2 regions of the Agrobacterium radiobacter genome follow, and region 2 is predicted to be linked to the other one. Evidence: predicted binding sites of a transcription regulator. Region 2 holds the regulator's gene; the other holds the start of a gene.
The links. The regulator LexA, encoded in region 2, represses DNA repair genes until DNA is damaged. The targets are predictions, from matches to a motif close to TGTTCNNNNTGTGTTCNG.
Positions count from the first base shown of each region.

Region 1: recA (recombinase RecA) is a predicted target of LexA. The motif match lies at 2,748-2,765, and genes of this name have one in related genera.

Region 1 is NZ_JBEGHX010000001.1:1,527,042-1,531,379, forward strand. It holds gene alaS (alanine--tRNA ligase) at 1-1,367, opposite strand, end outside; gene recA (recombinase RecA) at 1,598-2,689, opposite strand; gene MRBLRC7O_RS07705 (carbohydrate kinase family protein) at 2,936-3,877, shown strand; gene MRBLRC7O_RS07710 (pseudouridine-5'-phosphate glycosidase) at 3,907-4,338, shown strand, end outside.
Region 2 is NZ_JBEGHX010000001.1:1,088,933-1,093,270, reverse strand. It holds gene eno (phosphopyruvate hydratase) at 1-261, opposite strand, end outside; gene kdsA (3-deoxy-8-phosphooctulonate synthase) at 409-1,254, opposite strand; gene MRBLRC7O_RS05525 (VOC family protein) at 1,254-2,132, opposite strand; gene lexA (transcriptional repressor LexA) at 2,344-3,066, shown strand; gene MRBLRC7O_RS05515 (glutathione S-transferase family protein) at 3,467-4,144, shown strand; gene MRBLRC7O_RS05510 (ComEC/Rec2 family competence protein) at 4,164-4,338, opposite strand, start outside.

The DNA of each region.
Region 1 (4,338 bases), 440 kb from region 2:
TCGGTCGCGCCGAACTTTTCCTTCAGTTCGAACCAGACGGTTTCGGTCGCCTTGTCGCCGGAGCCGGCCCAGTGCGAGCGGGCTTCCGCCTTCTGACGCTGCATGGCGTCCGTGAAGCCGGAAATATCGACGCCGATTTCGCGGGCGCGCAACGCATCCTGCGTCAGATCGAGCGGGAAACCATAGGTGTCGTAAAGCTTGAAAGCCGTTTCGCCGTCCAGCATGTCGCCCTTGTGCAGGGTCGAGGTGGCGTCGGAGAGAAGCGACAGGCCGCGCTCCAGGGTCTTGCGGAAACGGGTTTCCTCAAGCTTCAGCGTTTCGGAAATCAGCGCCTCGGCGCGAACCAGTTCCGGATAGGCGCGGCCCATCTGCTGTACCAGCGCTGGCAGCAGCTTGTAGATCAGCGGCTCGCGCGCGCCGAGAAGCTCGGCATGGCGCATGGCGCGACGCATGATGCGGCGCAGGACATAACCGCGGCCTTCATTGGACGGCAGGACGCCGTCGGCGATCAGGAAGGCGGAAGAGCGCAGATGGTCGGCGATGACCCGGTGGCTGGCGCGCTTTTCACCTTCGGCCGGAACACCGGTCGCTTCCACGGAAGCAGCAATCAGCGCGCGGAACAGATCCGTATCGTAATTGTCGTGCTTGCCCTGCAGCAGCGCGGAAATACGCTCAAGACCCATGCCCGTGTCGATCGACGGACGCGGCAGGTCGATGCGCTCTTCCTTCGTCAGCTGCTCATATTGCATGAAGACGAGGTTCCAGATTTCGATGAAACGGTCGCCATCCTCTTCCGGCGAGCCGGGCGGGCCGCCCCAGATATGATCGCCGTGGTCATAGAAGATTTCCGAACAGGGACCGCAGGGACCGGTATCGCCCATTGCCCAAAAATTGTCGCTGGTCGCAATGCGGATGATACGGTCGTCGGAGAAACCGGCAATCTTCTTCCAGAGGTTAAAGGCCTCGTCGTCGGTGTGATAGACAGTCACCAGCAGACGGTTGCGGTCGATGCCGAATTCCCTGGTGATCAGGTTCCAGGCATGGGTGATCGCTTCTTCCTTGAAATAATCGCCGAAGGAGAAATTGCCGAGCATTTCGAAGAAGGTGTGGTGGCGGGCGGTATAACCGACATTGTCGAGGTCGTTATGCTTGCCGCCGGCGCGCACGCATTTCTGCGCCGAAGCGGCCGTGGAATAAGGACGGCTTTCAAGACCGGTGAAGACGTTCTTGAACTGCACCATGCCGGCATTGGTGAACATCAGTGTCGGATCGTTGCGCGGCACCAGCGGGCTGGAGGGCACGATCTCATGTCCGTTCTTCTTGAAGTAGTCGAGAAAGGTCGACCGAATTTCATTCACACCGCTCATGCCCACACACCGCTCACAGCTGGAGTCCATCACCGCCACCGGAAATGATGGCTATATTGCAAAATCACTGGCTTTTATCGTCCGCATCCTGCCCTGTCCAGCCATGGAGGCGAAGCAAGACATATAGGCAAAGAAAAAGGGCCGCGCGAATAAAAATCGCGCGGCCCTCTTGATCTATACCATTTCAGCAAAAGCTCCGGGCGGCGACGCCCGGACCTTCGCGGAATGCATCAGCCCTCGTCGCTGCCGTCGTCGCCTTCACCGGCATCCGGGCCGCCATTCTGCAGGAAGCGGTCGGCGATCAGACCGGCATTCTGGCGCAATGCCAGTTCGATCTCATTTGCCGTTTCCGGATTGTCGCGCAGGAAGGTCTTGGCGTTCTCACGCCCCTGCCCCAGACGCTGGCTGTTATAGGAGAACCATGCACCGGATTTCTCGACGATACCGGCCTTCACGCCGAGGTCGACGAGCTCACCGGTCTTGGAAACACCCTCGCCATACATGATGTCGAATTCCACCTGCTTGAAGGGCGGAGCCATCTTGTTCTTGACGACCTTGACGCGGGTCTGGTTGCCGACAACCTCTTCGCGCTCCTTGACGGCGCCGATACGGCGGATGTCGAGGCGAACGGACGCATAGAACTTGAGAGCGTTACCGCCTGTCGTCGTTTCCGGCGAACCGAACATGACGCCGATCTTCATGCGGATCTGGTTGATGAAGATGACCATGCATTTCGACTTGGAGATCGAAGCGGTCAGCTTGCGCAGCGCCTGGCTCATCAGGCGGGCCTGAAGACCCGGCAGGCTGTCACCCATCTCGCCTTCGATTTCCGCCCGCGGCGTCAGCGCCGCAACGGAGTCAACCACGAGAACATCAACCGCACCGGAGCGCACCAGCGTATCGGTGATCTCAAGTGCCTGCTCGCCCGTATCCGGCTGCGAGATCAGAAGGCCCTGCAAATCCACACCAAGCTTGCGGGCATAGACCGGATCGAGCGCGTGCTCGGCATCCACGAAGGCGCAGATGCCGCCCTTCTTCTGGGCTTCCGCAATCGTCTGCAGCGCCAGCGTCGTCTTACCCGAGCTTTCCGGGCCATAAATTTCAACGATGCGCCCCTTCGGCAAACCGCCGATGCCGAGCGCGATATCCAGGCTGAGAGAACCCGTCGAAACGGTCTCCACCTCAACCACATTTTCATTGGAACCGAGCTTCATAATCGATCCCTTGCCGAACGACCGTTCGATCTGGGAGAGCGCCGCTTCCAGTGCCTTGCTTTTATCCACCGATTTATCCTCTACGAGACGCAAAGAATTTTGTGCCATCCGAACCACCTTTAGGTTATTGAAGCCGCACAGGCAATGAAGCAGTATGGAAACGGTATGTACTCTATTTGTTCTCATTTCGCAAGGCTGAGCCAGCATATTGAAAACAAATAGCGATAAGTAGTTTGTTCTGCTTTCGTTTTTCCGTGCCCGGCCCATCGCCGCAAACCGGATGCGAGGTCAGGAAGACGTCAGTTTAGGCCGAATCGTCCGGTCTTTCCATCCGCCAAAGAGGGAAACGCAAGCGTGAAGAAAATACTCGTTCTGGGCGGCGCACATATCGACCGGCGCGGCATGATCGAGACTGAGACGGCGCCCGGCGCGAGCAACCCCGGCTCGTGGATGGAAGAGGCCGGCGGCGGCGGTTTCAACGCCGCGCGCAATCTCTCCCGCCTCGGTTTTCAGGTCCGCATCATTGCTCCGCGCGGCGGTGACGTGACAGGCGAAGCGGTGGCGGAGGCTGCGAAGCAGGCGGGCGTTGAAGACACGCCCTTCACCTTCCTCGACCGCCGCACGCCGAGCTACACCGCCATTCTGGAGCGTGACGGCAACCTCGTCATCGCGCTTGCGGATATGGACCTCTACAAGCTCTTCACCCCGCGCCGCCTGAAGATACGCGCCGTGCGCGAAGCCATTACCGCCAGCGATATTCTGCTTTGCGACGCCAATCTGCCGGATGATACGCTGACGGCGCTCGGCCTCGTTGCCCGCGCCTGCGAAAAACCGCTGGCGGCCATTGCCATATCGCCCGCCAAGGCGGTGAAGCTGAAAGCGGCGCTCGGCGATATCGACATCCTCTTCATGAACGAGGCGGAAGCCCGCGCGCTGACCGGCGAGACGGCCGCCAATGTCCGCGACTGGCCGGATATTCTGCGCAAGGCCGGGCTTTGCGGCGGCGTCGTTACCCGCGGCGCAAGCGAAGTCGTTGCCTTCAATGGAACGGAAAAAGCAATCCTCCACCCGCCTCTCATCCGCGAGGTGAAGGATGTCACCGGTGCGGGCGACGCCATGGCCTCTGGTTATCTCGCCGCCATCGCCGAGGGAAAGACGATTGCGGAGGCCTTGCGACAGGGGGCGGCCGCGGCGGCCATCACCGTGCAGTCCCCCTTCGCCACCTCGCATGAACTATCAAAAGACAGTGTCGAAGCCATGTTGGGGCTTGTTCCCCAGGCTGAAATGCTGGCATGAACCCGCTTTTGAAAACTGGAACAGATGCCATGACCCGCCCCATCTCCCCGCTCCTGCCCATCGTCTATTCTCAGGAAGTCGCCGCAGCCAAGCAGCGCGGCGCGCCGATCGTGGCGCTTGAATCGACCATCATCACCCATGGCATGCCCTATCCCGGCAACATCGAGATGGCCGAAAGCGTCGAACAGATCATCCGCGATCAGGGTGCGGTTCCGGCCACCATCGCCGTCATTCACGGCACGCTGCATATCGGTCTTGAGAAGGACCAGCTTGAGGCGCTTGCCCAGACAACCGACGCCATGAAGGTCTCGCGCGCCGATATCGCCTTTGCCATCGCCGAGCGCCGCACGGGCGCGACCACGGTTGCAGCCACCATGATCGCCGCCGCCCGCGCCGACATCCGCGTTTTTGCGACAGGCGGTATCGGCGGCGTGCACAAGGGCGCGGAAGAGACCTTCGAC
Region 2 (4,338 bases):
GATCTGGTTTTCAGCGTCGAAACCGCCAATCGCGTCGAAGATTTCCGTATTGACGGCTTCGACCGCCTTTTCCACGCCCTTGCCGAGATAACGCTTGCCGCCATCACGCAGCTCAACCGCCTCATGCGCGCCGGTGGAGGCGCCGGAGGGAACGGCGGCACGGCCCATGGAGCCGTCTTCGAGATAAACGTCGACTTCAACGGTCGGGTTGCCGCGGCTGTCGAGGATTTCGCGCGCGATGATATCGGTAATGGCAGTCATGGTCTCTCCCTTGGGAATGGAACAGATATTTTCCGTCGCCTGTCTTAGACGATGGCGAAGAAATTACAATGACGGTGGGCAGCGGAAACGGCCCGCCCGCCATTAAAATCGATTGGCACAAACGGCGCCCGCCGCAGCGGCCAGCCCTCAGGCTTTGGTGATGGCGTCGAAAGCCAGAAGCTTTTCGAGCAGTTTCGGCATGTCCTTCAGGTGCACCATGTTGGGGCCGTCAGACGGCGCATTATCAGGGTCCTCATGGGTCTCGATGAAGAGGCCGGCCACGCCGACGGCGACCGCCGCGCGTGCCAAGGTCTCGACGAATTCGCGCTGGCCGCCCGTGGAGCCACCCTGCCCGCCCGGCTGCTGCACCGAGTGGGTGGCGTCAAACACGACCGGCGCGCCAAGCGATGCCATGATCGGCAGGGAGCGCATGTCGGAGACCAGCGTATTGTAACCGAAGGAAGCGCCGCGCTCGCACAGAAGCACATTCGGGTTGCCGCTCTCATTAAGCTTGGCGAGCACGTTCTTCATGTCCCAGGGCGCCAGGAACTGGCCCTTCTTGACGTTGATGACACGGCCGGTTTTGGCGGCGGCGACGAGAAGATCGGTCTGGCGGCTGAGGAAAGCCGGAATCTGCAGCACATCCACCACCTCGGAAACGATGGCGCATTGCTCCTCGGTGTGAATGTCGGTCAGAACAGGAAAGCCGAATTCCTTCTTGAGATCAGCGAAAACCTGCATCGCGCTGTCAAGGCCGATACCGCGCTTGCCGGAAAGCGAGGTGCGGTTCGCCTTGTCGAAGGAGGACTTGTAGACAAGTCCGATCCCGAGGCTGTCGCAAAGCTCTTTCAGGACACCTGCAATCATGAAGGCATGTTCGCGGCTTTCCATCTGGCACGGGCCGGCAATCAGCGAAAAACGCTCGGCATTGGAGAAGGAAACCTTGCTGACGCCGTCGCCGGCGGTGACTTTGAGATTGTTCGTAACGCTCATCATTTTTCCTCGAAGGCGAAGGCAACGCCCTGACCGGGTGCCGCAGGCACCACCAGGCGACCGTCCGCTTTTGCGCAGGACACGCCATTAGCAGCAAGCGCCGCCTCTGTCACGGCAAGATCGTGCGACGAAAAGACGATGCCCGCACCGCGCAATCCGCCGCCGCTCCAATCAGGAGTATTCGGGGCCTGTCCGCTGAAATCAGGTTTTCCGGTCAATCTGATGCGCGCATTGTCGGTCGCGAAAACCATATCACCATCCGGAGATATTCTGCCCTCACAACCAAACACCGTTTCGATCAAGCGCGCCGCGTTCGGATCATCACCGGAGAACAGAACGATTTCACTGAGGCCGGAGACACCGTTGGCATGGCGCTCCAGCACTGTTCGATCGCCCGGCAGGGCCTGCAGCCGCTGACAACTAAACAGAAAGAAATCCGCCGCCCCGCTTGCCGCAAAAGCCAGCCGGAACGCCGCCTCGCTTTCCGATCCATCCGGCATCCGCACAGGCCGCGAAAACTGGAACACATCGCCCGCTGACACGCCAGACGTCAGAAACCTGTCATGGTCGGCAAGGGCATCTTCGGTTTTGGCGACAAGAGCCGAAAAACCCTCCCGCCCGTCACGTTGCCGGAAGGCCCTGTCCCTGCCCGTGAACACATCTCCCCTGTCTGCCGACGCATTATATTTAGCCGGATCAGCAATTACGAGCGGCTCCAGATAGGTCCCGTCGGTAAAAAAAACACAGGCATTTCGGGTGCCGAAAGGATGCAAAGCCTCCGGTGAGACCGTAAATCCAAGGCTGGCGAGACGTTTCGCGGCAACGCCGATATCCTGCACCGGCAGAACGAGATGATCGACGCTATGGGATTTCATCATGACCTGTTTCCTGCGCTGGCACTCCGCCCGGACATGCCTGGACGATTTGGGCCGCAGAAAAGCACAATCGTAGGCCAAGAAGCAAATCATCAAAACAACAGATAGCAGCTTCACGAAATTTTAGGGGATTGCGGAACACATATGGAACATATAGTGTTCGTTCTGTATTTGTTTCGCGACTTCCACTACGATTCTAAAGGGTGTTTTCCTCATGCTCACGCGCAAACAGCAGGAATTGCTTCTCTTCATTCATGAACGAATGAAAGAGTCCGGCGTGCCGCCATCCTTCGATGAAATGAAGGACGCACTCGATCTTGCCTCGAAATCTGGCATCCACCGCCTGATCACCGCCCTCGAAGAGCGCGGGTTTATTCGCCGGCTACCAAATAGAGCGCGAGCGCTGGAAGTCATCAAGCTGCCTGAGGCCTATACGCCGGGTGCAAGGCCGCAGCGCGGCTTTTCGCCGAGCGTCATCGAAGGCAGCCTTGGCAAACCCAAGGCGTCGGAAGCGGCCCCTGCCCCCAAGACGCCGGCCAATGATCTCGTCGGGGCCGTCACCGTGCCGGTCATGGGCCGCATCGCTGCCGGTGTGCCGATTTCCGCCATCCAGAACAATACCCACGATGTGGCCGTGCCTGTTGATATGCTGGGTTCGGGCGAACATTACGCTCTTGAGGTCAAGGGCGACTCGATGATCGAGGCCGGCATTTTTGATGGCGATACCGTCATCATCCGCAATGGCAATACGGCAAATCCGGGTGATATCGTTGTAGCGCTGGTGGATGATGAGGAAGCCACCCTGAAGCGTTTCCGTCGCAAGGGCGCCTCCATTGCGCTCGAGGCGGCAAACCCGGCCTATGAAACGCGTATTTTTGGACCGGACCGGGTGAAAATCCAGGGCAAGCTGGTCGGACTGATCCGCCGTTACCATTGATTCAAGGCATGGGGCCGCAATTCCTTTTGCTGCGGGCACCATCAAGAGGATGGCGCTCCCCTTATGGAGCATTGCAGCTTGCTCCTTGGAATGATGCGGTTCTGCATAAGTGAGAAGCGACATCGTCTGGCAGGTCCGCACATCTTTTATCGCGAAGGCCAGCAGGCAGCGGTAAGAAACAGATGATTGAAAATGAGCATCCTTAATTTCGTTGAGAAAGGATGCAGGTCATCAGTCTCGTCGCGGTGTGTTTCGTCGTTATCTCCGAATGGTGACCTGCAGGTGCTTCTTTTCTTCCTGTCCCACTCATCAATGCGGCTTATGGGAGCCATGGATTATTTGCAATATTCCTGGGCCCATCCGCCGGTATAGAAATGCGCATCATATCGGGGAACACGCCATGTACGATCTTTATATCGCCAACAAGAACTATTCCTCATGGTCACTGCGGCCATGGGTATTGATGCGCACGCTCGGCATTGCTTTCGATGAAAAACTCGTTCCCTTCGGCGAAGGCGTTTCCTTCTCCACCTTTTCGCCAACCGGCAAGGTGCCTTGCCTCGTTGATGAAGGCGTGACGGTTTGGGAATCGTTGTCGATCGCCGAATATCTGGCGGAGCGACATCAGGGCGTCTGGGCGAGCGACAAGCAGGCAAGAGCCTGGTCGCGTTCGGCTGCGAGCGAAATGCATGCGGGCTTTTTCTCGCTGCGCAATCTCTACCCCATGTCGGTCGGCATTCGCGTAAAACCGAAGGGTGGTGATACCGGGCTAGCGGCCGACATAAAGCGCGTTGATGCGCTGTGGAGCGAAGGCCTGGCAAAATTTGGCGGGCCCTTTCTTGCCGGCCAGAAATTTACGGCGGTCGATGCCTTCTTCTGCCCGGTGGCTTTCCGTTTCCAGACCTATGGCGCGGAACTTTCGCCCGCAGCGAAAGCCTATTGTGACCGGCTGCTCGCCCTGCCCGCCATGCGCGAATGGTACGAGGCCGGACTGAAGGAAACCTGGCGCGACGCGGCGCATGAAGAGGAAATCGGCGGGATCGGCGAATTGACGACGGATCTGCGCATCAAGGCCTGACGATCCAGGCTGGCGGCCCTCATTGTGGTGCCGCCAGCAACCGCGTGACGGCATCAGGGACCTCATGGTCAAAACGGCCGCTTTTCCAGTCGTAATAGCGATGTTCGCTCCAGGGCCTGTCCATGCCGGCTATCGCGGCGCGCAACCTGCCGACTACCGCTACCTGATCGCTGCCGGCAAAGTCTATTTCCAGT